Regions from separate parts of the Rhodococcus sp. JCM 9793 genome, predicted to be linked through region 2. Evidence: riboswitches for the same ligand, from Rfam matches in the RefSeq annotation. Region 2 holds a riboswitch; each other region holds the start of a gene.
The links. Region 2 has a riboswitch for thiamine pyrophosphate ahead of thiO (glycine oxidase ThiO). Riboswitches for the same ligand answer to the same signal wherever they lie in the genome.
Positions count from the first base shown of each region.

Region 1 (9,538 bases), 2.3 Mb from region 2:
ACAGGAGATCCTTCTGGGGCATCAGTGCGGCGCGCCCCGGCGCCGCGGGTGCTCCACCGACCGTGACGGTGCCCTCGTCGGGGGTGTCGAGGCCCGCCACCAAACCGAACAGAGTGGACTTCCCCGACCCGCTCGGGCCGATGACCGAGACGAATTCCCCTGGGGACACGTCGAAGTCGATGTCGGCGAGTACGTGGTTGCCGTCGAACGACCGGTGGACGCCGGAGACGATGACTGCGCTCATGCCCGACTCCCTGTTGTTCGATTCTCTGTCGGCCGATTCTCCGTGGTGAGCGCCCACGGTGCGATCATGTGTTCGGCCACATAGGTGAGCAGGTACAACACCAGTGACACGATCGCGGTGACCAGGACGGCTGCGAGCACCAGATCGGTGCGGAACGAGTTCTTCTGGGTGGCCATGTAGATGCCGAGCCCCGATGTGGCGCCGACATACTCCGCGAACACCGCGCCCACTACGGCGTAGGTGACTCCGATGCGCAGAGACGTGAAGAACCGCGGCAGTGCCGACGGGAGCCGCACATATCGGAACACCTGCCACCGCGTGGCACCCATGCTGCGCAGAAGTGCCCCCGCCTCCCGGTCGGTCGCTGCGAATCCCTCGATCAACCCGATCGCCATCGGAAAGAACGTGGCCAGGGCGATCACCAGGATCTTCGGCAGCAGACCGAAGCCGAACCAGATGATCATGAGCGGGGCGATCGCGATGATCGGTAATGTCTGCGACACCACGAACAGCGGAACGAACGCCCGCCGTAGCCATGGCGAGAAATCGACGGCGATTGCCAGCACCCACGCCAAGGTCAACGACACCGCGAACCCGACGATCGTGACCTGCAGAGTCGCGGCGGCATGCCCGGCGATGTCGCTGCGGTATGCCCACCCCTGCTGCAGCACTCGTGCGGGAGACGGCAGCACCTGCGGGCGGATTCCGCTGATCATCACGTAGAGCTGCCACGCTGCGACGAGTACCACTGCGACGAGAATCGCCGGCAATGCACGATTCACGCGGCGTCGGGCAGTCCTGACCCGGTCTGTCGTCCCCCGGGTGTCAGGGTGTTCGGCCTCAGGGCGCTTGATAGTCATCGGTGAGGTAGGTCGACCAGTCGGGTTCGGCGGTCAGCGGCGCGCCGTCGGGACCGGTGAGCAGTCCCTGCTCGTACAGGAACCGCGCGTACCCGGCCCATTTCTCCGCGTCGAGGGTACCGACGCGACCCTGCTCGTCCCGCATGTAGTCGGAGGCGAGCATCCGCTGGCTCTCGAAGACGAGCTCTTCGTCGGGAAACGCCCCCGGGTTGGCGTCGAGCAGCGCGCGGGCGCCTCGATCGGCATCGTCAGCGGCGATCTCGTACCCACGCTGAAGTGCCTGCACGAACGCGCGGCCCCGGTCCGGATTCTCGGCGAGCCAGTCCTCGTTGCCGTTCACGACGATCGCGTACTGGTCGGGGAAGCCGTAGTCGGTGTATTCGAAATAGCGCATCGGCAGTCCGCGATGCTCTGCTTCGAGTCCTTCCCACGCAAGATACGAGACGGTGAAGTCTGCGGTACCGGAGTAGACCGCCTCGTACGCGGACGTTCCGAGGACGACCTCCTCGAACTCGCCGCGTCCACCGTCGTTGCGGATGACCTGCGCGAGCGCCTCGCTGTCACCGGGGTCGGCGAAACCTGCGTAGACGTGACCGTCGAGGTCTGCCGGACGCATGAGATCCGCGCGGTCCGCCTTGACGCCGATCCCTGTTGCCCAATGCTGCAACGGAGCGAGCACGGTGACGGTGTGTGCCCCGGAAGCGCGGGAGAACGTCGCCATGCCGTGGGTGGAGATGCCGAACTCCGCGTTGCCGGCGTCGACGAGGGTGTCGGGTGTCGCCTCGTTGTAGGGCAGGATCTCGACGTCGAGCCCGGCATCGTCGAACAGTCCTTCCTGCAACGCCACATACAGACCGGTGTGGTTGGTGTTCGGGGTCCAATCGAGTGCGAACCGGATCGTGTCGTCGGAACCGCCACCGGCGCATGCGCCGACTGCGCACACGGTGATGGTGGCGACAGCGAGTGCGGTGATCCGGTGCCGCAGCGTCACGACGCGGGCCACGGCTGCGTGTTCAGGGCGGTGTCCCAGAACAGCAACTCGTAGCGGGTCGCGAGGGTGAACGCGTCGATCATCGCGTCGCGCTCGGTGTCGGTGGCGGCTGCCCCGGCGGCGTCGACGAGGGTGCGTGCGGTCGCGACGGAATCCTGGAATCCTTGGTCGTCGTAGGTGGCCACCCACTGCGCGTAGGGATGGGCCGGATCGGCGGCGAGCACGGCGGCTGCGCTGGAGGCCAGGTCGCGGCACACTTCGGCGTAGATCCAGAAGCACGACAACACTGCGGCGGCACCCACCGGATACGGTTCGGTCGCCACCGTGGCCGTCAGATACGACACGTAACCGAGGCACGCGGGGGAGTGCGCGACGGGTGCGTCGCTCACAGGCAGCACGCCATCGGTGAGAAGCTGCCGGTGCAGCGAGGATTCCTCGGTCGCCGCCGTCGCGGAACTGGTCGCCCAGAATGCGCCGGTGACCGGGTCCGGTGCCTTGGAGGCGAGGAGCGCGAGGGCCTTGGCGTATCCGGCCAGGTAGAGCGCATCCTGCTCGATGTAGAAGCGGAACGACTCGAGGGGAAGCGTGCCGTCGCCCAGGCAACGCAGGAACTCGAGGTTGTCGATGGAGTCGCGTAGAACCTTCGTGTGGTCCCACAGGACATCGGTGAAACGGTCGGTCGGTGAATCGTGCGCAGGCACAGTCATCCCGAAACATCCCTTCGTCAGCATTACCTGATCAGGTTCGACGGGTGTGATCTCAGCCCCGCACTTGCGGAGCACCCCGTGTCGGTCGGAGGCGACGATAGCACCTTCGCCGAGCGGCTGTCGGCTCGGTGTCCGGTGGGTACGTTGGGATGCGAGTAGCTCACCGGGAGGTCATGTGGACGCCGAGACACTCGTTGTCGGATGCAAGTACGGCGAAGCCCGCGGATTCCGCGACGGCGCGGTGTACTCGTGGAAGGGGATCCCGTTCGCCGCCCCGACCTGCGGTGACATGAGGTTCCGGTCGCCGGAGGGGCCTTCGCCGTGGTCGGGAGTGCTCGACTGCGAGCGGTACGGGCAGATCGCTCCGCAGAGCCGGAACAGCCCGATCGGGATCTCGTCCGACATGACCATCGGCGAGGATTGCCTCTCGCTCAACATCTGGGCTCCGGAACCGGACGGGCACAAGCGCCCGGTGATGGTGTGGATCCACGGTGGCGCCTATGTGATCGGCTACTCGGGTCAGAAGATCTACGACGGACGTGTGCTGAGCGAGACAGGCAACATCGTGGTGGTCACGCTCAATTACCGTCTGGGGGCGCTGGGGTTTCTGGACCTGTCGTCGTTCTCCACCGTCGGCGATACGTATGAGTCGAATCTCGGTCTGCGAGACCAGATTGCTGCGCTCGAATGGGTGCGCGACTGCATCGCGGACTTCGGCGGCGATCCCGACAACGTCACCCTGTTCGGTGAATCGTCGGGCGGGGGATCGGTCACGACGCTCATGACGGTGCCGCGCGCCGAGGGGTTGTTCCATCGGGCGATCGCGCAGTCGCCACCGGCGACGTCGGTATACGGTCGTGAACGCGCGGCGATGGTTGCTGAGCGATTCCTCGATATCCTCGACGTGTCGCCTGCTCGGGTGGGGTCCCTGCGGGACATGCCCTACGAGCAGCTCGTCGCCGCGGCCGAAACAGTGGTCGGGGAGATCCCCACGAAAATTCCGGGCACCTTGGCGATGACCCCGGTGGTCGACCGCGACCTGGTGCCCAAATATCCGGTCGCGGCGTTCCAGAAGGGTCTGTCGCATCGGGTTCCGCTCATCATCGGTTCGAACAAGGACGAGCCGTCGATCTTCCGTTTCATGAAGTCGCCGCTGATGCCCGTCGACGATTCGGCGGTCCGCGCCATGCTGGAGGCACTCGCGAAGGACCGTCCCGATCTCGAGCCGGAACGGCTCGCTGAGATCGCCGCGGCGTACCCTGATCTGCCGAAGCCGAGTGGTGCGATGGCCCTGTCGCGCGACGCGGGTTTCCGGATGCCGGTGTTATGGGTCGCGGAGGCGCATGCCGAACATTCCCCGACATGGGTGTATCGATTCGACCACGCGACGCCGATGCTCAAGGCCGCGCGGATCGGTGCCGGTCATGCAACCGAATTGCCATACGTGTTCGGCAATTTCGGGACGCTCGGTCGCGATCCGAGTTTCTGGCTCGGTGGTCGCAAGGGTGCGATCGAGGTGTCGGGGCGGGTGCAGCGTCGATGGCTGGCATTCGTCAAGCACGGGGTGCCGGCTGCTCTGGATGCGTCGAAGCACTGGCCGCAGTACGAGCCAGGCGAGCGCATGACCTTGCTGATCGATGCGCGCGACACGGTCGTGTCGGATCCGGATGGGTCGATGCGGGAGGTGTGGGGCAATCAGGTGATGGGCTTCTCCTGAAGCCGACCGAGTAAATCCTGTTGACGTGTAAATCCTGTTGACGTCATTGAACACGTGTGCAACCCTTGGAACATGCGTTCAGTCGAGGGCGTTTCCGACCTCACGACCCGTGCTCGCATCCGCGACGCAGCAATTCGTTGTGTTGCTCGGGACGGTGTGAACATTTCGCTGCGGGCCATCGCCTCCGAATGCGGTGTGAGCGCCTCGCTCATCGTGCACCACTTCGGTTCCCGTGCCGGTCTGCGTGAGCACTGCGACGCGTATGTTCTCGACAGCATCCGCGAGCTCAAATCCTCGGTCCTCGAACCGGGCAGTGGGGTCGCGGCGATGTTGGCGCAGCTCGAGAACATCGGGAGCTATGCCCCGCTCATCGGCTACCTGATTCGGAGCCTTCAGGCCCGGCGCCCGGCCTCTCGGGCGTTTCTCGATCATCTGGTGGCCACCACCGAGGGCTACCTCGCGAAAGGTACCGAGTCCGGCATCGTGAGTCCCAGTCGGGATCCCGAGGCACGGGCACGGGCGCTCGTCGAGTTCAGCACCGGCGCGCTGCTACTGCATGTTCCCGGCCCGAACGAGCCTCTCGATCTCGACGCATTGCCCGCGTGGCTGCGTTCGTACAGTGACCGTCTTCTGCTCCCCTTGCTCGAGCTCTACACCGAACCGCTACTCACCGACTCGACCATGCTCACCGCATATCTGGCTGTCCGGGAGGCAGCCGACCCGTAACCGACCACGGAGGTTGCACCATGGACACACCCGCCATCGACACCGTCGACCTCGTCAAGACCTTCGGCACCACCCGCGCTCTCGACGGATTCTCGATCGAAGTCGGAACCGGAACCGTAGCAGGGTTTCTCGGACCCAATGGTGCCGGGAAATCCACCGCGATCCGCGTGCTCCTCGGCATGCTCCGCGCCGACTCGGGCTCCGCTCGCGTCCTGGGGCTCGACCCGTGGACCGACGCGGTGGCGATCCATCGTCGCCTGGCGTACGTCCCGGGCGACACCAACCTGTGGCCGGCGCTCACCGGCGGTGAGATCATCGACCTACTGACCAGAATCCGTGGCGGCGACAACCCCTCACGCCGAGCCGAACTCCTCGAACGGTTCGAACTCGACCCCACCAAGAAGGCCCGCACCTACTCCAAGGGCAACCGGCAGAAGGTCGCGCTCGTCGCGGCGTTGGCGTCGGATGTCGAGCTGTACCTGTTCGACGAACCGACGTCCGGACTCGATCCGCTCATGGAGGCGGTGTTCACCGACGAAGTGCGTGCGTTGCGCGACGCCGGGCGCACGGTGCTGTTGTCGAGCCACATCCTGGCCGAAGTCGAAAAGCTCTGCGACACCGTGACGATCATCCGGTCCGGGAAAGACGTGGAGACGGGAACCCTCGCGCAGCTGCGGCACCTGACCCGCTCCGCGGTGCGGGCCACCGTACCCGCCCTCCCCATCGGATTCGCGTCGCTCCCCGGTGTGCACGATCTGACCTACGACGACGGGCATCTCGCCTTCGACGTCGACAATGCCTCCGTGACGTCGGTGCTGCGAGAGCTCACCGAACTCGACATCGCGAACCTGACGATCACCCCGCCGTCGCTCGAAGAACTGTTCATGCGCCACTACGGCGATACCCCCACAGACGTGCCCGAGGGTGAGCAGGTGGCGACCCGATGACCGCCACACTCGCCCCCCGGGCCGACCGTGAGACCCGAAGTTCCCACCGTTTCAACGGAATCGGCGACCTGCTCCGACTCTACCTCCGCCTGGACCGCGTCCGTATCGCCGTGTGGACGCTTGCGCTCGCCTTCACTGTGTACGTAACCGTCGAGAGTCTGATCGCCGCGTATCCGAACGCGGCCGCGCGGCAGGCCCGCGCCGACCTCCTCGAGAATCCGGCGGCGGTACTGATGACCGGTCCCGCCTACGGTGCCGACAACTACACCCTCGGCGCGATGACCGCGAACGAACTGAGTCTGACGGTGTTCGTCGCCGTCGCGATCATGAGCATCCTGCTGGTGGTGCGGCACACACGCACCCAGGAGGAGGCGGGCCGACTCGAACTGCTCCGTGCGCTCCCGGTGGGTCCGTTCGCGCCGCCCGCGGCCGCATTGCTGTCCGTCGCCGTCGCCGATGCGATCGTCGCCGTCGGCGTCACCCTCGCGCTGCTGGCCGGCGGCCTCGCGTTCGCGGGGTCGCTGCTGTTCGGTGTGGCCACGGCTGTCACCGGCCTCCTTTTCGGTGCTGTGGCGGTGGTGACCGCGCAGTTCAGTGAGCATGCGCGCGCCGCGACCGGGTCTGCGCTCGCGGTACTCGCGGTGGCATTCCTGGTGCGCGGATTCGGCGACATCATCGAATCCACCGGCTCGTGGTTGTCGTGGCTGTCGCCGATCGCGTGGGCGCAGCAGACCCGTCTCTACGTCGACGAACGATGGTGGCCACTGCTGCTGTCCGTGGTCGCGATCGGTGTGCTCCTCGTGGTCGCGGTAGCCCTGTCGCGGCGCCGAGACATCGGGGCCGGCCTGCGCGCCCCGAAACCGGGGCCCGACCAAGCGTCGCCGTCGCTGCTCACGCCGCCCGGACCATCATGGAGGCTGCTGCGCGGGACCTTCGTGGCGTGGACGGCAGCCCTCGCGATCCTCGGACTGGCGATGGGTACGCTCGCCGATTCGATCGAGGGCATGGTCGACAGCGTTCCCGACATCGGGGAGTTCCTCGGTGGCGACACACAATCGTTGACCGCGTCGTTCGGTGCGACGATGCTGATGTTCCTCGTCGTGGGGATCGCGGCGTTCGCGGTCTCGGCGGTGATGCGTGTCCGAGGAGACGAGGATGCGGGCCGGATCGGGCTGGTGATCGTCACCGGAACACGGCGCACGCGATTGTTCCTGTGGATCGTCGCGGTGATCGTGGCGCAGGTCCTCGTAGCACTGGTCGTCACAGGTGCCGCGACCGGACTGGGTATGGCCGCCGCGACCGGCGAGGCGGACTGGATCATCCGGATGTGCGGTGCCGCACTGGCATACGCCCCTGCTGTGTTGTTCGTCTTTGCGGTGGCGCTCGCGCTGGTCGGTCTCGTCCCGCGTCTGGCCGAGCTGGCGTGGATCCTCGTGATCTACGCGGTGTTCGTGGCGTGGTTCGGCGAACTGCTGAACCTGTCGCAGTGGCTGCGCGACCTCTCGCCGTTCTCGCACATTCCGTTGGTCCCTTACGACACTGCGAGTGCTGTGCCGATGCTCGTGCTCGGTATTTCTGCTGTGGTCCTGGTCGCGGCGGCGGTCGTGGGCTTCCGCCGCCGCGATGTGATGGTGTGACGGGAGTGCGTCAGTTTCGGTATTCGGGGTGCTCGGAGACGAACTTCTCGACATACGAGCAGGATGTGCCGATATTCAGGCCCTGCTCGCGGGTCGTGTCGAGTGCGTGCTGCACGACCTGCCCGGCAAGCCCGCGACCGCGGAAATCCGCTTCGGTGACGGTGTGGTCGAAGTCGCGCATGCCATCGACATCGCTGTAGTCGGCGTATGCCGCGAGATCGTCGCCGATGAACAGCGCGAACCGCGACTGCTCGGGCAGGTGTTCGATGCGGATGGCGGTCTCGGTGTTGTTCGACATGCTCACGACTTTACATGTGGCTCGGATCGTCGGTCTCGATCACCAGCGCGTCGTCGTCGCGCAGCGCCACGAACGGGATGGACTCGCGGCGAAGGTATTCCAGTGTGCGGTCGACACCGTCGTCACCCAGCAGGGAGTCTCCCGCATGGGGAACGATCGCGTGATCGACCCAGCCGAGTCCGTCCCACACCACAGGGCCCGCACCGATCTCGACGACCTCGGCGGGATCGTCCGAGAACTCGAGCCCCCGCAGCGTCGGTGTGGCGATGCACGCGCCGGCGCTGTACCCCGCATACGCGAGGGCGCCGGTACCCACCAGATCTGTGAGCACCGTGTCGCCGCCGCTGCGGGCGAGCTGGGCACGTAACACGAAGGTGTTGCCCCCTCGCACCCACACCGAGGAGAAGGCGCCCAGCCGCGCCCGGAGACTGCCCGGATCGCCCAGGTGATCGCGGAGATCCACCTCCTCCGGGTCGTATCCGAGACCCCGCAACGGCCCGAACTCGCTGGTCACACTCGATTCGCGGGCGCGGGACGGCCACGCATCACCAGCGTTGGCGATCACGGCGACCCGCCCGGGTCCGCGCGTCACCTCCAACAGACGAGTGGGATCGGATCCGAACCGGTACGAAGACAGGAACAGGCGCATCGGTCAGATCGTGAACGCGAGATTCTCGACGATACGACGCCCCACCTCGGTGTCGCCGCCGAGAGTGACTTCACCGAGTTTGTCGACGCCGCTGACCCGCCCACCTGCCAGCCGCACGAACAGGGCCGAATCCATCGTGATCGTGCTCGTCGCGGGCCCCGACAACGAGGGAACCGTACTCGCGCGACCCGCCACCTCGAGATGGATCGTCCGGGCGAGCGGCCCGGTGAGTTCGAGTGTGATCGACGAACCTTCGGGAGCCTTGCCGCGTTTGCCCACGACGAACGGCACCGCACCGAAGATCTCGGCGGAGCCGAGTTCGGCTCGGGCGCCGCCCTCACTGCCGACGGTGCCCAGTGCGTCGTGGATGTCCAATTCGTGTAGCCAGCAGTCGAACACCCGGATACGCATGAATCGGCCGTAGGTGGCCGGGCCCACCGGAGTATCGGCCGGTGCATCGAAGTCGGTCTGCGTCAGCGCACTCAGACTCGCGCGCCGCTGCGCCACGATATCGCGGTAGCGCGCCAGAACGTCGTCGCCGGACGCGCCGCGGAAATGTTCGACCCACTGCTCGTTGAATGCGCCGATCTCGTTGCGGACGTGGCCCAGTGCGTGCACATCGATGTCGACATGAGGTGCGGCGACACCGGCAAGCAGAGATTCGGTGCCGATCAGGTGCGCGACGATGTCCTTGACCGTCCACCCGGGAAGGTTGGTGGGGGTGAACCACGCATCGCCCTGGACCCCGGCCAGCAGTGCGTC
Region 1 covers NZ_AP043721.1:4,472,231-4,481,768, reverse strand. The annotation lists gene ACZ46K_RS22860 (ABC transporter ATP-binding protein) at 1-244, opposite strand, end outside; gene ACZ46K_RS22855 (ABC transporter permease subunit) at 241-1,104, opposite strand; gene ACZ46K_RS22850 (ABC transporter substrate-binding protein) at 1,085-2,107, opposite strand; gene ACZ46K_RS22845 (TenA family protein) at 2,092-2,802, opposite strand; TPP riboswitch at 2,795-2,891, opposite strand; gene ACZ46K_RS22840 (carboxylesterase/lipase family protein) at 2,978-4,519, shown strand; gene ACZ46K_RS22835 (TetR family transcriptional regulator) at 4,592-5,245, shown strand; gene ACZ46K_RS22830 (ABC transporter ATP-binding protein) at 5,266-6,192, shown strand; gene ACZ46K_RS22825 (ABC transporter permease) at 6,189-7,829, shown strand; gene ACZ46K_RS22820 (GNAT family N-acetyltransferase) at 7,840-8,127, opposite strand; gene ACZ46K_RS22815 (Type 1 glutamine amidotransferase-like domain-containing protein) at 8,138-8,776, opposite strand; gene ACZ46K_RS22810 (maleylpyruvate isomerase family mycothiol-dependent enzyme) at 8,780-9,538, opposite strand, start outside.
Region 1: it holds a riboswitch for thiamine pyrophosphate, as region 2 does, so the genes downstream of both, ACZ46K_RS22845 (TenA family protein) here and thiO (glycine oxidase ThiO) in region 2, are expected to answer to the same signal.

Region 2 (9,538 bases):
GCCACGACCGCTCCCGCAACGTCGAGCCCGTCGTAGTCGGTGGCCTCGCATCCTGGGCTGTCGTCGGTGGGCACCCGCACGACGGGTGCGGTCAGCCCCTCGGGTCCGGTGGTGGGCGACAGGCCCAGTGCCCGCACGTCGAGGGGTTGTCCGTCGATCTCGAGGGTTTGGTCTTCGACCTCGAACGTGGTGGCGTCGAATTCAGGTGTCCGAACGTCGAATCCGGCATCGCGCAATGCGCCGGCGACGTAGTCGACGCTCGCGTCGTAACCCGCGGTGCCGAGCGCACGGGTGCTGTCGTGCTCGGTCGCGATACGTTCGAATTCGGTGAGGTGCCCCATCAGAGCATCGATCTGCACGCTGTCGGCGAGCGCGGCCGGATCGACGGGCGCCGCGTCCGTGCCATCACCGTCCGCGCAGCCTGCGATCACCACGGTTGCCACCACGAACATAGCGGCGCGGCGGCCGATCACCGTGTCGATCATTGCCCGAGCGTACTGTCCCGGCACGGTTCAGGCGTCGCGTTTACCGACCACCGCCAGCGACACCCCGAACACGATCGCCGTGAACAACGCGAAGTACAGCAGCGAACCCCACGGTCCCCAATGGAAGTCGACGCCCTGTTCCATACCGAGGAAGTTGTTGATGTTGGCGAACGGCAGGAAGGGCTGAATTTCACGACCGACCCGGCCGAACAACGAGAACAACGATTCGATGAGCAGCGGCCACAGCAGCAGCAATGCGATCGTGCCGGCCGACTGGCGCAGTAGTGTCCCTACGCCCACAGCGAGGAACACCGCCAGGAACGCGTAGAACGGAATGCCGTAGATCGCGCGCCACGTGTCACCCTCGAGCACGAGATCGCGTCCCGCCTCCGAACCTGCGAGCGCCTTCGCGACATACACGGCGATCAGACCCACCACGCCGGTGAGCACAGCGCCGATCACACCGATCAGCACCGATTTCACGGTCAGCACGAGAGAGCGGTTGGGATTCGCGATGAAGGTGGTACGGATGACGCCGAAGCGATACTCGCTCGTCACCGACAGCGCCGCGAGGATCATCAGGACCATGATGCCGAATCCCGTGACACCGGTGGCGGCGATGTCGGGGGTCAGATAGAAGCGGGCGGTCTCGTCGTCGAGCGACATGGAACTGCGGGCCACTGCACCCATCATCGCGGCGAAACCGATGCCCAGGGCGACGATCACCGCCAGGCACCAGAACGGAGACTGCACCGATGTGAGTTTGATGCGTTCCGCGCGCAAGGTGTCCACTGCTGGTGATGCCATCACAGGCTGCCCTTCATCACGTCGTCGAAACCGGTGCCGTGGAACTCCACGTCGCCTCCGGTCAGTTTCATGAACGCATCCTCGAGGGACGCCTGGCGGCTCGCCAGCTCGTGCAGGACGATCGAGCGTGCCGCGGCGAGCTCGCCGATCTCTGCGGCGCCGGCGCCCGACACGTGCAACGCCCCGTCCTGGTCGACCACGGTGTGTCCTCGTTCGGTGAGTGCGATGCGCAGGTCGTCGAGTTGCGGGCTGCGGACGACCACGAGGGATTCCGACGCGCGATCGACGAAGTCCTTGACCGAAGTGTCGGCGATGAGCTTGCCTCGCCCGATCACGATGAGGTGATCGGCGGTCTGGGCCATCTCCGACAACAGGTGACTCGACACGAGCACCGTGCGGCCCTCCGCAGCCAGGGCCTGCATGAATCGGCGGATCCACACGATGCCCTCTGGATCGAGGCCGTTGACAGGTTCGTCGAACAACAGCACCTTCGGGTCGCCGAGCAGCGCACCCGCCAGGCCGAGACGCTGCGACATGCCGAGCGAGAAACCGCCGGCACGTTTGCCTGCGACCTCGGTCAAGCCGACCTGACGCAACACTTCGTCGACGCGGGAGCCGGGCAATCCGTTGGAGGCGGCCAACCACCGCAGGTGGGCGCGCGCCGATCGGTTCGGATGAACCCACTTCGCGTCGAGTAGCGCGCCGACGGTCTGCAGCGGCCGGGTCAGTTCCCGATACTGCTTACCCTCGATGAGCGCGGTACCCGATGTCGGACGGTCCAACCCCAGGATCATGCGCATCGTCGTCGACTTTCCTGCCCCGTTGGGGCCGAGGAATCCGGTGACGATGCCCGGTGGGACGGTGAACGTCACGTTGTCGACGGCAGTGGTTGAACCGAAGGTCTTGGTCAGTCCGGTCACTTCGATCATGGTCCACAGACTGCCGTAAATCCGGCCGGAGCGCAGCACCACGACCGTGACCAGGGCGTCAGGGTTCCATGGGCGACGATGCCTGGGCCCAGAAGCGTTTGGGGATGCGCCCGGCATGCCGAGCACGGAACCCTGCTTCGACCGCGTGTCGCATGGCCGACGCCATCAGCGCCGGGTCCTTCGCGCGGGTGACGGCGGTGGCGAGCAGCACGGCGTCACAGCCCAGTTCCATGGCGAGCGCGGCGTCCGAAGCAGTACCGATTCCGGCGTCGAGAATCACGGGGACCCCCGCGGATTCGACGATCATCTCGATGTGGTGCGGATTGGCGATGCCCAGCCCCGTCCCGATCGGCGACCCGAGCGGCATCACCGCGACACACCCGACGTCCTCGAGGCGTCGCGCGAGTACCGGATCATCAGTGGTGTACGGCAGGACGTTGAAACCGTCGTCGACGAGTTGTTCTGCAGCAGAAACCAATTCGATGGCGTCTGGCAGTAGCGTGCGTTCGTCGGCGATGACCTCGAGCTTGACCCACTCCGTGTCGAGCGCTTCCCGGCCCAGCTGCGCGGTGAGCACGGCCTCCTTCGCGCCGCGGCACCCGGCAGTGTTCGGCAACGGTAGGATTCCGAGTCTGCGCAACAGATCCAGCACACCCGTGCCCGAGGTCGCGTCGACCCGGCGCATCGCCACGGTGGTCAGCTCGGTGCCCGAGGCGACAAGCGCTTCCTCGAGCACCGCCAGATTCGCGGCACCGCCGGTGCCGGTGATCAACCGGGACGAGAAGGAGCGTCCCGCGATGATCAGCGGCGGCAGGTCGTGTCCGGGGTCCACCGATCCGGTTGCCTGCTCAGCCACCCTGCACCGCCGTGAGGATCTCGATCTGCGCGCCCTTGCCGAGTTTCTCGGCCCAGCGGCCACGCGGAAGCAGCACACCGTCGGCTGCGACGGCGATGCCCTTCTCCGGCAGACCCATCTCGACCAAGAGTTCCGTCATGGTCGGCGCCTCGGCGAAGTACTTCTCCTCGCCGTTTACGGTGATACCGACCGAAATCTGACTGGTCATCGCACACTCTCTTTCACGAATCGTCGGGGATCTGCATGTGTCGCTTCGGGGAGCGGATCGTCGGCGAGCTCGGCGAGGACCGCATCGACGGTGACGGCGGTGAGCAGGACCCCGTTGCGTCCGTGCCCGGTCGCGGCGATCACCCGATCCGACAACCGGCCGATCAACGGCAGATTGTCGGGACTCATCGGGCGTAGACCGGCGCTCGCCTCGCGCAGTTCGTACTCCCCGATCGCGGGGAACAGCATTTCGGCGTCGGCGATCAGGTCGCGCACTCCCGCGACCGTGACCTCGGTATCGCCCGCTTCGTATTGGGTCGCGCCCACGACGAGCCCGTCGGCGCGCGGCACCAGATACGCGGGGCGGCCGTGCACGCTACCGCGCACGGTGTGCTGCGGCGGCGGGGTCGCTCCGGGCCGCACGCGCAGCCGCAGGATCTCACCCTTGACCGGCCGGACCGGAAGGTCCGGCCACAGCTTCGCCGAGGCGGACCCCGCCGCGAGGACGACGCGGTCTTCGTTCAGTTCGTTCAGGTCGCCGACGAATTCGTGGACGAACTGAACACCCGCGGCGACAGCAGCACGGTGTAGGGCCTCGACGAGCTTTCTGTTGTCGACGGACAGTTCGGTGGGGGCGAGCAGGCCGAGCCTGATCCTCGGACCGAGCGATGGTTCGAGATCGCGGATCTCTGCCCGCGTGAGGATCCGCATCTCATGGCCCTGCTCCCCCACCCACGACGCGATCGTGCGCAGGTCGGCGGCGTCCGCGGCATCCAGTGCGACGGTCAGTGACGCACCCGCTGTGAAGACATCCACGCCGGTCTCATGTTCGAGGGCGTGCGCGAACTCCGGCCAGCGCTGCAACGACGCCGCGCCGAGCCCGAGGACGTGTTCTTCTCCGGGCCACCCCTCCGATAGCGGCGCGAGCATTCCACCGGCCACCCACGAGGCACCCGCCCCGGGATCGGGGTCGTGGACGGTGACGGCCCACCCCGCACGGGCCGCACGCCAGGCGACGGACAGACCGATAACACCGCCACCGATGACAGCTACTGTCGACACGACATCCACCTCACTCCCTGCGCCGGCATGATCCGGTTCAGGTCATAACGGTCAGGGCCGGCAGGCCCCCTCTCAGCCCCGCGATCCCCGGGACTCCCGTGTTGTCACTTTCGAGGTAGAGGCTACCGTCTTGTCCGTGACGACCTACCGGACCACCTACCGCGGCAACCATCCCGACCCCCGTGGACGCCTCGCGACCGCGCGGTTGTACCTGTGCACCGATGCTCGTCGCGACACCCGCGACCTCGCCCGGTTCATCGAGGAAGCCCTGGTCGGCGGCGTCGACATCGTGCAGTTGCGCGACAAGGATTCCGCAGGTGAGAAGAAGTTCGGTCGGCTCGAGGCCGGTGAGGAACTCGCCGCACTCGAGGTGATCGCCGATGCGTGCGCACGCCACGGTGCGCTGCTCGCGGTCAACGACCGGGCCGACATCGCGCTCGCCGCCGGCGCCGACATCCTGCACCTCGGGCAGGGCGACCTGCCGGTGAAGCAGGCGCGGCGGATCCTGGGCGACGACGTCGTCATCGGCCGGTCGACGGCCAGCCGCGCGCAGGCCGTCCTCGCCGACGGTGAGGACGGCGTGGACTACTTCGCGTCCGGTCCGGTGTGGGACACCCCGACGAAGCCGGGACGCTCGGCAGCGGGACTCGATGTGATCCGCGAGGTGCACGCATCGCATCCGCAACGACCGTGGTTCGCGATCGGGGGTGTGGATCACGAACGTCTCCCGCAGGTGCTCGACGCAGGCGCGCGGCGCATCGCAGTGGTGCGGGCGATCACGAAGGCCTCCGACCCGCGTGCTGCTGCGGCGGCGCTCAAAGCCGCGCTACCCGCCTGACGCTACAGCCAGCCGAGCACGGTCGACGGGGACAACAAGACGGTGTCCTGAGGTAACCGATCACGCAGACCACGATCGGCGGTGACCATCACGGTCACCGTCGGGTCGAGCGCGGTCGCCGTGGTGGGAACTGTGGTCGCGGCAAGCCGCGCGAGTTCGTCGTCGCCGCTGCCGTCGGCAGTATGCAGGTGGGTGCGTGCATCGTCGACGACTGCGCTGCGCGCCTGACCTTCGAGGACTGCCTCGACCCGCGACACCCACCCGAACGTTCCATCCGGAAGTTCGACGGTGCGCGGGAGCGCGGCCGCGATGTCGGTGAGCAGCGCACCCGTCGCGCCGGGACGGTCGCGCCACCAGCCGGTCGGTCCGGTGGACCCGAGGACGTTCGCGGTGTCGAGCAGCATCCGCACCGGCCGGGTGCGCAGCACCGACCACGCGTCCGCGAATCCCGCGTGCAATGGCATCGATTCCACCTCGGGCTCCGACACCCACCGCAATTCGGTGCTCTCCCCGTTCATAGTGGTGTCGAGCGGTTCGGGAGCGTCGGCGACAACCGTCGTGTAAGTCCACGAGCCGGGAGTACCGGAAGTGATCCGCTCTGCACGCACGGCGACCGAATCGCTGTCGATGCCCGCTTCCTCGTGTGCTTCGCGGATGGCGGCGTCGACAGAGGATTCGTGACTGTCACGTGCCCCGCCGGGCAATGCCCATGTTCCACCCTGGTGGCTCCACGTCGCGCGGAGCTGGAGCAGCACCTCGGGGTATCCGTCGTTCCCGGGCGCACGCAGCAGCAGACCCGCCGCACCGTGCAGACCCCATCGACGTCCTCCGTCCGGCCCTATGGCCCAGCCGTCCCCGTCACCGCGCATAGCGTCCGCCTTCCTCGCCCTCGTCCGTCGCGAGGACACAACGTCCCCATTACGTTGTCGGTTGCCGGGTCTCATGAACTCCGGAGGGACTCCGACAATGCGGACGCCTGCCAATACTGTCTGTCCAACTTATATGCTCGCCACAATCGAGTTTCCTAGGAAGGGGTGGCCACGTGAACGTACGCGTGACCCCTCCGATCGATTCTGTCGGACTCTCTGCCCGGCCGATGGAGGAGGCCGAGGGGCAGGGCGACCGCGTCGACGGACTGCGGGAATTCTTCCACTCGACACCGGCGAAGCTGATCTCGCTCGGGTTGGTGCTCGCTGTCCTGCTGGTGGTCTCGGGTGTGGTGTCGGCCCAGATCGCGAGTAGCCGGAAGTCCACCCACGATCGTCTCCTCGCAACCACCGAACCGCTCGCGAACGCCGCCCAGAATCTGTACAGCGCGCTGTCCATCGCCGATGCGGCTGCCGTCACCGGCTTCATCTCGGGAGGTATCGAGCCCGCCGAGGTGCGCGACCGCTATCTCGAGGCTGTTGCCAAGGCATCCGGGGAACTCGTCGTCGCGGCTGCCGGCCTGGCCGAACAGGACGAACTCGGCGCCGCGAACGTCGCGGCGATCGCACGAATGCTGCCCACGTACACGGGGTTGATCGAGACCGCACGCGCAAACAATCGCACCGGCAACCCGGTCGGTGCCGCCTATCTGGCGGAAGCATCGAATCTGATGCAGACGTCGATGCTTCCGGTGGCCCAAGAGCTGCACACGCAGGGTGTGAAGGCGGTGAATTCGACGCAGCGCGCCGCGGTGGCTCCGCCGTGGGGCGCGATCGGTCTGCTCCTCGTCACCGTCGCAGCGTTGTGCGCCGCCCATGTCCTCGTGAGCCGCAAGACCAGACGCACCTTCAATCCAGGCCTGATTCTCGCGATCGGCGCGACGGGGGTGCTGTTGTGCTGGCTCCTCATCGCCGGGCTGGTGTCGTCGAACGCCACCGAACGCGCCATCGAGCAGGGCGCGGCGCCGCTCTCCGATCTCACCGAAAGCCGCATCCTCGCGCAGCAGTCCCGCACTGTCGAGACGCTGATGCTTGCGCGACGCGACGCCGGCGGCACCTACATCGGGGACTACGACGAGACGATCACGCGTCTCGGCGATCTTCTGGGTGGCTACACCGACGGCGGCACGGTGGAGATCGGTACCGACGCCGTGTCACGGGCAGAAACGGCCCGGCAGGCGTGGGCCCGGTCGCATGCACGGACCGTGTCGGCGCTCGAACGCGGCGATTACACCGCCGCCGCGGTACTGGCAACCGGTCCCGGACCCGACGAGGCGACCGCGCAGTTCGCGCGTCTCGACGCCGCGCTGAGCGAGGGCATCGAGAAGACCCGCGACGAACTTCGCGACAGCGAGTTCCGGGCGTCGCGCACGCTGTCCGGTCTCGCGCCTATGGCGTTGACTCTGATGGTGCTGTCACTGATCGCCGTCATCATCGGATTGTGGCCTCGGCTCCGGGAGTACCAGTGACGACGCGACGCAGGATCACCAGCGGGCTCGCGGCCCTGTGCGCGCTCGCAGCCATCACCACGGGGTGTGCCGCCGACGTGCCACCCGACAACTCGGAGACCGAGATCACGCAGATCGGGCTGCCGATGCCCGAGGGCGCAGACATCGTGGCCTCCCCGACGGAGTTCCCCACATCACCCGATTGCGGCGATCCCACCGCGAGTCTGCGTCCCACCGGCAACGAGACCGGTCCCGCGATCGACGCCATCCGAGCTCGGGGCCGGCTGATCGTCGGGCTCGACACCGGCAGCAACCTGATGAGTTACCGCGACCCGGCGACCGGGCGCATCACCGGATTCGACGTCGAGATCGCCCGGGAGATCGCCCGCGATCTCCTCGGCGACCCCGAGGCCGTCGACTTCCGGATCCTGAACTCCGCTGAACGCGAGCAGGCACTGCAGGACTCGACCGTCGACATCGTCGCGAAGACCATGAGCATCACGTGCGCGCGACGCGAGCACGTGGACTTCTCGACCGTGTATTTCCGAGCCCAACAGCGGGTACTCGTGGTCAAGGACTCCGACATCCGCAGCGCCGCCGACCTCGCGGGGCGCCGTGTGTGCATCGTGACCGGCACGACATCGCTGCCGCGGATGCAACAACTGCAGCCGGCAGCGTCGATCCTTGCCGTTCCGTCGTGGGCCGACTGCCTCGTCGTCCTTCAACAGCGTCAGGTCGACGCGGTGACCACCGACGACACGATCCTCGCCGGGCTCGCCTCGCAGGACCCGTATCTCGAACTCGTCGGGCCGTCTCTGGGGTCCGAGCCGTACGGCATCGGCATCTCACAGAACAGCGATGACCTGGTGCGCGCCGTCAACGGCACCCTCGCGCGAATCCGTGCCGACGGTACGTGGACCGAGTTGTACGACCGGTACCTCACGGTTCTCGGTCCGGCGCCCGCCCCACCGACCCCGACGTACGTCGATTGAGGTGACAATGTCCGGCACCGAACCACCAGATGCCCCCGAAGAACCCGACTCCGGCCCCGTGACCCAGCCCGCCGCCCCGGCAACCGAACGCAGTGCGACGGCGGCCCCGGCCCCCGGAAGTGCGACGCGAGCGACGCAACGATCACCACTGCCCGATTCGGCACCGCACGCGAGCACTCCGTCGCAACGGTCGTCGACTCGGCGTTCGCGCTCGCGCGGACACCTCCGGCGGCGGGTCGCGGATCTGGTCGATGTGCCCGTCCCCTCGCCCGTTGATCCTGCGTCGGCGATATTGCGCAATCCCCATGTGGCCGAGGGGAAACGATTCTGCTGGAAGTGCGGTACTCCGGTGGGCCGCAGCACCCCGAAGGGCCCGGGTTCCACGTCCGGGCACTGCCCGAAATGTGGGTCGCGGTTCGAGTTCACGCCCGCATTGCAGCCGGGTTCGCTGGTCGCGGGTCAATACGAGGTGCAAGGCTGCATCGCACACGGCGGGCTCGGCTGGATCTTCCTCGCAATCGACCGGAATGTCAGCGACCGGTGGGTCGTTCTCAAAGGACTTCTGCACAGCGGTGACGCGGAGGCTCAGGCAGTGGCGGTCGCGGAGAAGCAGTTCCTCGCCGAGGTGAGCCATCCGAGCATCGTCCGGATCTACAATTTCGTCGAACACCCGCAGCCGGACGGCACCCCGATGGGGTACATCGTCATGGAGTATGTGGGCGGTAACTCGCTCCGCGAGGTGCTCGGTACGTATCCCGACAAGCGGATGCCCGTCGAGCAGGCCATCGGCTATCTCCTCGAGACACTGCCCGCGCTCGGCTACCTGCACGAGATCGGGTTGGTCTACAACGACCTCAAACCCGAGAACATCATGGTCACCGACGAGCAACTCAAGCTCATCGATCTCGGTGCCGTCGCGGGAATCGAGGACTACGGGTACCTGTACGGCACGCCCGGCTACCAGGCACCCGAGATCGTACGGACGGGG
Region 2 covers NZ_AP043721.1:2,194,629-2,204,166, reverse strand. The annotation lists gene ACZ46K_RS12310 (M28 family peptidase) at 1-485, opposite strand, end outside; gene ACZ46K_RS12305 (ABC transporter permease) at 513-1,292, opposite strand; gene ACZ46K_RS12300 (ABC transporter ATP-binding protein) at 1,292-2,221, opposite strand; gene thiG (thiazole synthase) at 2,280-3,077, opposite strand; gene thiS (sulfur carrier protein ThiS) at 3,070-3,285, opposite strand; gene thiO (glycine oxidase ThiO) at 3,282-4,346, opposite strand; TPP riboswitch at 4,342-4,456, opposite strand; gene thiE (thiamine phosphate synthase) at 4,483-5,184, shown strand; gene ACZ46K_RS12275 (NUDIX hydrolase) at 5,187-6,053, opposite strand; gene ACZ46K_RS12270 (hypothetical protein) at 6,227-7,579, shown strand; gene ACZ46K_RS12265 (glutamate ABC transporter substrate-binding protein) at 7,576-8,550, shown strand; gene ACZ46K_RS12260 (serine/threonine-protein kinase) at 8,558-9,538, shown strand, end outside.

Region 3 (9,538 bases), 3.1 Mb from region 2:
GGCGCCTTCCTCGGCCGCAGCGAAAGCGAGAGCCCGGCCGATTCCACTGGCCGCGCCCGTGACGAGAAACCTCGCGCCGCGCAGATCCTTGATCGCCATGGCGACACCCTAACCGCCACGACGCCCCGGAGCGCGAAACCTGCACTCAGAGTCGCTGCGACATCTCCTTCTGGTAATCGAGAATGGTCCGTTCCAGCATTGCGGCGTCGTCCTCGCGGCCCTCGTTGCGAGCAAGATCCGCGCGTTCGCGCAATACCCGAATCGCGCGCCGCAATTCGTCGTCACTCATCCTGTGGTCCATGTCACACAGTGTGCCGGGTTCTCCGGATCGGCGCCATCGTCTCGGGAGACGGTTGCACGGTCGAGATTGTGCTCACAGACAGCTGGGCGTCAGCGTAGGACGCCTTCGTGGAGAGCCCTCAACACCGCGTTGGTGCGGTCGCGGGCACCGAACTTCAGCAGAATCGACGAGACGTGGTTCTTCACCGTGCCCTCGGCGAGGAACAGCGCTTCGGAAATTCGGCGGTTGCTGAAGCCCTCGGCCATCAGGCGGAGCACCTCGAGTTCCCGGTCGGTGAGGTCCTGTGCCCGAGTGGTCTCCGCCCCTGACGGTGACGGTCCGGACCGGATCGCCCTGAGGAGTCGGTCGGTGATCGAGGGCGCGATAAGTGTGCCACCGTCCGCCAGAGTGCGCACCGCATGCGTCAACTGCTCCAGAGTGACGTCCTTGAGGAGGTATCCGCGCGCGCCTGCACGAAGCGCAGCGAGAACGAGTGCATCGTCGTCGAACGTGGTGAGCACGAGTACGGGTACCGCGATGTCCCGCTCACGCAACCGGTCGAGTGTCCAGATACCGTCGTATCCGGGCATTCTCAGGTCCAGGAGCACCACGTCGGGATCCGTCGAGGAAATGACGTCGAGGGCCACTCTGCCGTCGTCGGCTTCACCGATCACCTCGATCTCGGCGACCTCCAGAAGACTCCGGATTCCCTGGCGCACGAGGGTCTGATCGTCGACCACCACGACACTGGTCATGAGGCCGGTACCCACGCAGTGACCCGGAACCCGCAGGTTCCATCGAACGAGGCGCTTCCACCGAGGGCCTCGAAACGTTCCACGAGACCCCGCAGACCGTTACCGACGGTCAGCTTCCGCGCGCCGGCACCGTCGTCCACCGCGGACAGGACGGCACCGCCGCGCTCCGACGACACCTCGATCCGCAGTGTGCGAGCACCGGCGTGACGAAGGGCGTTGGTGACGATCTCCTGCACGGCACGCACGAATGCGGCAGCCTGTTCTTCACCGACGTCCACGTCGGGAGCGACATCGATCTGAACCTCGAGGCCCGGCAGATCACGCACCACCCGGGTCAACGCGGCGGCCAGGTCCAAGGGTTCGACCCGCAGCTCACCCACCGTCGAACGTACGTCGGCGAGCAACTCCCGCGCGACACCGTTCGCCCGCTCGACGTGCTCACGTGCCTGCTCGCCATCGCGGTGTCGCGCTGTTTCGAGTTCGAGAGCCAGAACGGTGAGTTGATGACCGATGAGGTCGTGCAGATCGCGAGAGATCCGCAGCCGTTCCGCGGTGCGGGCCGACTCCGACAACAGGACGCTCGCCGCTTGTAGTTCGACATGGGCCTCGGTCAACTCCCTCCGCATCCGCTGTTCCCTCAGGAGCGAGACCGAACTGAACAGCGTCGCCAGCTGGATGAGGAGATAGAAGCCGCTGGTGAGGGTGGTCGCACCCGTATCACCGCTCTGCTGCGCCGTAGCCCACGCAATGACGACGGTATTGAGTACCACCACGCCCAGACCGACACGTAGAGGCACGATGTAGACGCTCACCGCTGCGACGACGACCAGCAGAACCGGCAGCAGACCCATGCCCGGCGCTGTCGAGACCACTGTCCAGGCCGTCACGACTGCCACCGCCCACGCCGCCCTGCCGACCGCGGAAGGCCGTTCTCTCGCAGCGGCGAGGAACAGCGCGACGAGCAGGACACCGAACAGCACGATCCACAGGGCGCGCGGGATTTCCGTCTGCGCGGCTCCGAACAGCACCGGCCCGCCCACCACGATCGAGACGACGAGCATCGCTACGCCCGACAGGCCCTCCGGTGTCCAACGTTGCACGTCACCACTTTAAGCTCCGGTAGCCCCCCTCCGGGGGTGCCGAAAGTCATGGCACACATTCCTGACATCCGGCACACGCGACGACCCACCCGCGACTCGTAGCGTCGGCATCATGGACAGGATCACCGAGAGCCCACCTGCGATCCACGCCGATCATCTCCACAAGCGGTACGGCGGCCGGGTCGCTGTCGACGACGTGAGTTTCACCCTCGAGCTCGGCGAAACGCTCGGCATCGTGGGGGCGAACGGAGCAGGGAAGACCACCACCGTCGAGATGGTGGCGGGGCTTCGGAACCCGGACGGGGGGCACGTGCGCGTACTCGGCCTCGACCCGCACCGTGACCGGGCACAGCTCCGGCAGATCCTCGGCGTGCAGTTGCAGCAGTCCACACTGCACGGGTCGCTGACCGTCACCGAACTCGTCGGCCTGTATCGCACCTTCTATCCGCAACCCGTTCCTGCCGGGGAACTTCTCGAGATGGTCGGCCTCACCGAACAACGAGATATCCGATTCGAGAAGCTCTCCGGCGGGCAGCAGCAGCGGTTGTCTATCGCGCTCGCACTCGTCGGGCGGCCACGTGTGGTCATCCTCGACGAACTGACCACCGGCCTCGATCCTCGTGCGCGGCGACAGATGTGGAAGACGATCGAACGACTACGCGCCGGCGACGTCGCAGTTCTGCTGGTCAGTCACGCGATGGAAGAGGTGGAGCACCTCTGCGACCGCGTGGCGTTGCTCGACGCGGGAAACATCGTCGCACTGGACACCCCGGCCGGTCTCGTCGCGCAGGCAGCGGCGGAGAACCTCGACGACGCGTTCGTCGTACTCACCGGAAAAGAGTTGGAGGACACCGCATGAGCACCGCCGTCGACACCCACCGTCCAGGAGCCGCCGCCTGGCTCACGCTGACCGTGTGTGAAGCGAAGATGGTCGCACGCGACACCGCCGGGCTCGTCGTTCCGATCGGACTTCCGCTGTTGATCCTCATCATGAGCGCGTCGTCGGCGAGCAGCGAAATCGTGGCGAACGGGCGCTCGGTGCTGGACGTGTTCGTTCTTCCGCTGGTGTTCACGATCATCATCGCCACGATCGGTGTCATCAACATGCCGAGTTTCCTCGCGTACTACCGGCGCACCGGAATACTGCGACGACTGTCGGTGACGCCCGCGTCACCCGCTATGGTCCTGGTCGCCCAGGTCGTGGTCAGCGTGCTGCAGACCCTGGTCGGGCTCACCGCAGCTCTCGTCGTGGCCACTGTCTTCTTCGACGCCCGCCTGCCCGTGCATCTCGGCACTGCTGTCGGTGTGTTCGTGCTGTCGATGGCGGCGATGTACGCCGTCGGAATGATCGTCGCGGCGATTTCACCGACCCCGAACTCCGCGGTGGCGATCGGACTCGTCGCATTCTTCGCACTGGGTGCGACCGGAGGCTTGTTCGGTAGCCGCGATGCGCTTCCCGACCCGGTCGCGACGATCGGAGAATGGTTGCCGTTCGGTGCCTCGGTCGAGGCGATGTCCGCGGCCTGGGCGGGGAACCCCGCCGACCCGGCTCACTTCGTCGCGCTCGGTGTGACGATCGTGGTCGGTGTCGTGGTCGCGGCTGCGCTCTTCCGGTGGGAGTGATCGCGTGACGATCATCGGTTCGATCGCACTCGCGGTGTTCGTCGTGGTCTTCCTCGTCGACGGATGGACCCGCCCCGGCTACCACCCGGTGCGTCAGCCCGTCAGTGCACTCGCGCTGGGCCACCGGGGCTGGATTCAGGCCACCAACTTCATCGTGTGCGGTGCAGTAGTGACTGCCGGAGCGATCGGCGTCGCCCACACATTCGGCAGTGTGTTGCTCGGCGTGGCGATCGGAGTGTTCGGTGTGTCGCTCCTGGTCTCGGGGCTCTTCCCGATGGATGCCATGCGCGCATATCCGCCTGGCACACCGGACGAGACCCCGACGGAGTACTCGCGGCGGCACACTATCCACGACCAGGCGGGCGCGGTCGTGTTCACTTCGCTTCCAGGGGCGGCGATCATTGCAGTCTTCACCGTGCCCGGTGCAGGATGGACGTGGTTTTCCTGCCTGACCGCTGCCGCGCTGACCGTCGGTTTCATCGTGTTCGGGCAGGCGTGGGAGAACGATTCCCGCTACGCCGGCCTCATCCAGCGGGCAGTGATCGTCGTCGGCTGGGCGTGGCTCGCACTGCTGTTCCTCCATGCCGGAACGTGACGCGCCGCAGCATGGTCGAACCGAGCTGTTAACCTGGCGTTCGAAACTCGACACGGGGTGCCGGACACGGCTGAGAACACACCCGTCGAACCTGATCTCGATCATGCGAGCGAAGGGATGCCGAGCCGGCGACAGGCCAGAGGTCCGACGCCGTCTGCGTATCCCTTCGGTCCGAAGGGAAGGCGTCACAACAATGTCCACAACAGCACTGAAGAACCGGATCGTCTTGGTCACGGGCGCCGGCCGCGGGCTCGGCCGCAGCATCGCACAGGCTTTCGCAGACGAAGGTGCGTCCGTCGTCGTGAACTACCGGCGCAGCAACGACGCGGCACGGGCTCTCGCCGAGAGCATCGGTACCGAACGCGCGATTGCCGTGCAGGCCGACGTCACCGACCGCACGCAAGTAGAGGCCGTGTTCGACCGGGCGCGCGAATATTTCGGCCGTCCGGTGACCACTGTGGTGAACAACGCCCTGCCCGACTTCTCCTTCAACGGTGACGCCCGCGACAAGGCGGATCGAATCGGATACGGCGCCTTTGCCGCCCAACTCGAAGGCATCGTCGGTGGTGCGGTGAACACCATCCAGGCCGCACTGCCGGGAATGCGAGAAGCCGGCGGAGGCAGCATCGTCAATATCGGGACCAACCTGTTCCAGAACCCGGTCGTGCCGTACCACGACTACACCGCAGCCAAAGCAGCCTTGTTGTCGACGACCCGTACTTTCGCTGCAGATCTGGGCCCCGAAGGCATCCGAGTGAACATGGTGTCGGGTGGGCTCCTGCGCACCACCGATGCATCGTCCGCGACACCTCCGGAGGTCTTCGACCTGATCGCCGCGTCGACCCCGCTGCGCAAGGTCACGACCCCGGAGGATTTCGCCGCGGCCGTGTTGTTCTTCGCGTCCGACTGGTCGCGTGCAGTCACCGGGCAGAACCTTGTCGTCGACGGCGGTCTGGTGATGAACTGATGGCGGTACGCACCTTGCATATCAACGCATTTCTGTACGGCGCAGGTCACCATTCCTCTGCGTGGCGGCACCCGGATTCCGCTGCGGAGCGCATCGGCGACATCGCCTATTTCGAGGAACTCACGCGCACCGCCGAGCGGGGACGCCTCGACGCGGTGTTCTTCGCCGACGGCCACAGTGTGAACCCCGCGTACACGGCGGGCACGACGTGGTTTCTCGAACCGATCACCGCACTGTCGGCGATGGCGCGAGCCACCGAGAAGATCGGGCTGGTCACCACGGTGTCCGCAAGCTTCTACACACCGTTCCACGCGGCCCGTATGCTCGCGTCACTCGATCACATCAGTGGTGGACGCGCCGGTGCCAACATCGTGACGTCGATGTTCGACGCCGAAGCCCGCAACCACGGATCGGATTCGTTACCGGCTCACACCGAACGCTACGGCAGGGCAGAGGAGTTCATCGACGCGATTGTCGCACTGTGGGATTCATGGGACGAGCACGCCGTGATCGCGGACCGCTCGGCCGGACGTTTCCTGGATGCCGACGCGATCCACCGGATCGAGCACCGCGGCAAGCACTTCCGTGTGGACGGTCCGCTCACGGTGCCGCGCTGCCCGCAGGGACGCCCGGTGTTGTTCCAGGCCGGCGCCTCGGACACCGGACGTGACCTTGCGGCCCGCCACGCCGAGGCCGTGTATTCGGTTGCCTGGGATCTTCCGGCGGCGCTCGAATTCGCCACCGACCTACGTGCCCGCGCCACCGCCGCGGGACGTGATGCCACGTCGCTCGCGATCCTCCCCGGACTCGTCACCTACGTCGGCCGCACCGTCGATGAAGCGCAGGCGAAGAAGTCGGAATTGGACGCGTACCTCGATATCGAGGGCGCACTCGCCCAACTCGGGTCCTTCACCGGCCAGGACTACACCGGCCACGACCTCGACGCTCCGGTCTCGGACCTGCCGCCCATCTCGGAGTTCACCGGCCCGCAGGGACGGTACGCAACAGTGCAACGAATCATCGAGACGCAACGACCCACTCTGCGAGAACTGCTCGGATTTCTCGCTGCCGGCGGCGGTCACGCCACCATGATCGGCACACCCGAGTCGGTCGCCGACCGAATCGAGGAGTGGTTCGTCGCCGGTGCCTGTGACGGTTTCAACCTGATGTGCCCTGCCTACCCGGATTCCCTCGACGACTTCGTCGACCTCGTGGTGCCGGAGTTGCAGCGCCGCGGCCTGTTCCGCAGCGAGTACCCGGGCACTACCTTGCGTGACTCGCTGGGGCTGGCGGTGCCGGCTCTGCCGCACAGGCACAGGGCGATTGTCGGATAGCGAGCAAATTACGTTGCGTCGGTGAATGATTCATAGATCCCCTTCCTCAGTCGAAAACAGGACGCGTGTCCGTGCGGCCCCCGAGGAGATCGGCGACGCCTGCCGCGAAATTGGGGCACGTGGCGATGTCGTGGGCGCGGCATTCGAGTGCATGCCGCGTCATCTCACGGGAGCGGGCCATCTCTGCCATCCGTCGCTCCAGGTCGTCGAGGTGCGCGGTGAGCACGTCGCGACGCTCGTCTGCCCTGCCTGCCAGCAGGACGTGGATCTGGTCGAGACTCATTCCGGCGGACTTGCTGCGGATGATCACCGCCACCCGGGTGACATCGAGTTCCCGGTAGCGGCGGCGACCTGCGGTGTCGCGGTCGGGCGCGAGCAGCCCGGCGTCCTCCCAATGCCGCAATACGTGCGTGGCAAGGCCGAAGCGCTCGGCCACCTCACCGATCGTCCACTTCGCATTTGACTTCATGTCAACATGAAGTCGCATTATCGGCGGTGATGCAAGCCCGTACCGAAGGAGAGCGCATGCACACCGACACACCACCAGCGCAGTTCTGGGAGAACCGCTACACCGACAGCGAGGGCCTGTGGTCCGGCAATGCGAATGCCTCCCTCGTCGACGCGGTGTCCGGGTCGACACCGGGCACCGCCCTCGACCTCGGCTGCGGCGAGGGCGCCGACACCATCTGGCTGGCACGCCGAGGCTGGATCGCGACCGGAATCGACATCTCCCCCACTGCCGTCCGCCGCGCCACCGACGCTGCGCGCGCCGGCGGAGTTCCCGACGACCGAATCCGATTCGTCGCGGCAGACCTGTCGAGTTGGCACGAAGACGGCAGTTACGACCTTGTCGCCGCGTCCTTCCTGCATTCGCCCGTCGAGTTTCCGCGCACCGACGTGCTTCGCCGCGCCGCCGGACTCGTCGCGCGGAACGGGCACCTCGTGATCGTCTCGCACGCCGCGTTCCCACCGTGGGCCGATGCCGACGCACGCGAAGGACACGGCGACCATCGGTTCCTCAGTCCGCAGGAAGAGATCGAGGCACTCGACCTGGAACCGAACCGATGGGAGGTGCGGATCGCCGAGACCCGCGAACGTGAGGCCATCGGCCCTGATGGCACACAAGCCGTGCTCGAGGACACCGTCGTGGTTCTGCAGCGACTCTGAGCGAATCGGGAGGGCGAGGTCCGGCGGCAGCTTCGCGCTATGTGATGCGACCTGCACAGAATGCGTTGATCGAACGCCTCCGAGAACTGCTCGCAGGCGGGTCGGTGACGCGCGAGGTATCGATGTTCGGTGGTCGCGCGTTCATGGTCGACGAGAAAATGGTCGTCAGCGCGCTGAAGGACGGTGGCCTGCTGGTTCGCGCTGCCGCAGACCGACACGACGAACTCCTCAGCAAGCCCGGAGCGACGCAGGCCGAAATGGGCGCCGGACGCACGATGGGCCCCGGCTGGATCGACGTCGCTGCAGAGGCGATCCTCGACGACGAGAGCTTGTCGTACTGGGTCGCGATCGCAATGGACCACAACCGGCTCGTGACCGGGAAGTAGAGATCACAGCGCGTACCGGCGCACGGCCTCGGGACGCATGACGATCCGAACCTGTTCGGCGGCCAGGATTTCGGCGAGATCGGCGGCACGGGCCGGATCACCGATGTCCCAGTAACGAGCGGCGAGGCGGGAACACAACTCGTGCGCTCCCTCGGGTACGACCGTGGCGCGGCCGGCAACCGAAATCCAGCGTTCGCGTTCACCGACCGGGGCGGCGACGACGATCGAGGCCCAGGGATCGCGTTGCAGCCGCCGTACTTTCAGGGAGTCAGGGGCGGTGAAGATCTCGATGTCGCCCTCATCGGTGGCCTCGAACCACACCGGTCGGGGCTGCGGGTGCTGTCCTCCGGACACCGTCAGGAACCCGTGGAGCGGGCGACGGAGGAACTCGAGGTCCTTGCCGGTCAGCGAACCGGCAGCGGTGCTCATCGTGATGTCGTTGACCATGAAGTCGAGTGAACGCCACCCGACTGGACGAATCCATGGGTGATAGGCCGGATTACCTGTGTGATCGTCTAATCTCGACGTCGTGGACATATTCGGTGATCTCTTCCGGGAGGTGCGGGCACATGGCTCGCTGTTCGGAAGCTCCACACTGTCGCCGCCGTGGGCATTGCACTTCGTAGACGGTGCACCGCTGACGTTGTGCACCGTTCTCGGCGGGTCGGGCTGGATCGTCACAGACCGTTGCCCGCCCGAGCCGCTCGGCGATCACGAGACGATAGTCGTGCGGGGCCCTGGGACCTTCACCTTCGTGGACGACCTCGATACCCCGGCGGAACCGATCGCGTGTGGTGAGCATTGTGCGGCGCCCGAGCAGGGCGGCACTCGACATCGGCGAGGCTGGAAGGACTCCGGCGACAACAGCGGGACAACACTGATCGTCGGCGCGTACCCGGTGCACGGCGAGATCAGCCGCCGGCTACTGGACGAACTCCCTGTCGTGCTGCGCGTGTGCGCCGGAGGCACAGGAGATGCTGTGCTCGACCACCTTGCAACCGAAGCCTCCGCCGACGTTCCCGGCCAGCAGGTGGTGCTGGACCGACTACTGGACTGGTTGCTGGTGTGCACGCTGCGCGAGTGGTTCGACCGGCCCGGCGGCGAACCGCCCGCCTGGTGGGCCGCGCAACGGGATCCGGTGGTCGGCGACGCGCTGCGGCTGCTTCATGCCGACCCTGCGGCGCCGTGGACTGTTTCTTCGCTCGCCCACCGCACCGGGGTGTCGCGGTCGACACTGGCCAAACGGTTCGCCGATCTGGTCGGTGAACCGCCGTTGGCCTACCTCACCCGCCGGCGCATGATGCTCGCAGCGGATCTGCTGATCGAACAGG
Region 3 covers NZ_AP043721.1:5,260,616-5,270,153, forward strand. The annotation lists gene ACZ46K_RS26355 (SDR family oxidoreductase) at 1-99, opposite strand, end outside; gene ACZ46K_RS26360 (hypothetical protein) at 146-289, opposite strand; gene ACZ46K_RS26365 (response regulator) at 391-1,035, opposite strand; gene ACZ46K_RS26370 (sensor histidine kinase) at 1,032-2,135, opposite strand; gene ACZ46K_RS26375 (ABC transporter ATP-binding protein) at 2,248-2,994, shown strand; gene ACZ46K_RS26380 (ABC transporter permease) at 2,991-3,758, shown strand; gene ACZ46K_RS26385 (DUF998 domain-containing protein) at 3,763-4,353, shown strand; TPP riboswitch at 4,397-4,488, shown strand; gene ACZ46K_RS26390 (3-oxoacyl-ACP reductase) at 4,547-5,320, shown strand; gene ACZ46K_RS26395 (LLM class flavin-dependent oxidoreductase) at 5,320-6,654, shown strand; gene ACZ46K_RS26400 (MerR family transcriptional regulator) at 6,701-7,123, opposite strand; gene ACZ46K_RS26405 (class I SAM-dependent methyltransferase) at 7,180-7,821, shown strand; gene ACZ46K_RS26410 (TfoX/Sxy family protein) at 7,866-8,207, shown strand; gene ACZ46K_RS26415 (pyridoxamine 5'-phosphate oxidase family protein) at 8,211-8,654, opposite strand; gene ACZ46K_RS26420 (AraC family transcriptional regulator) at 8,737-9,538, shown strand, end outside.
Region 3: it holds a riboswitch for thiamine pyrophosphate, as region 2 does, so the genes downstream of both, ACZ46K_RS26390 (3-oxoacyl-ACP reductase) here and thiO (glycine oxidase ThiO) in region 2, are expected to answer to the same signal.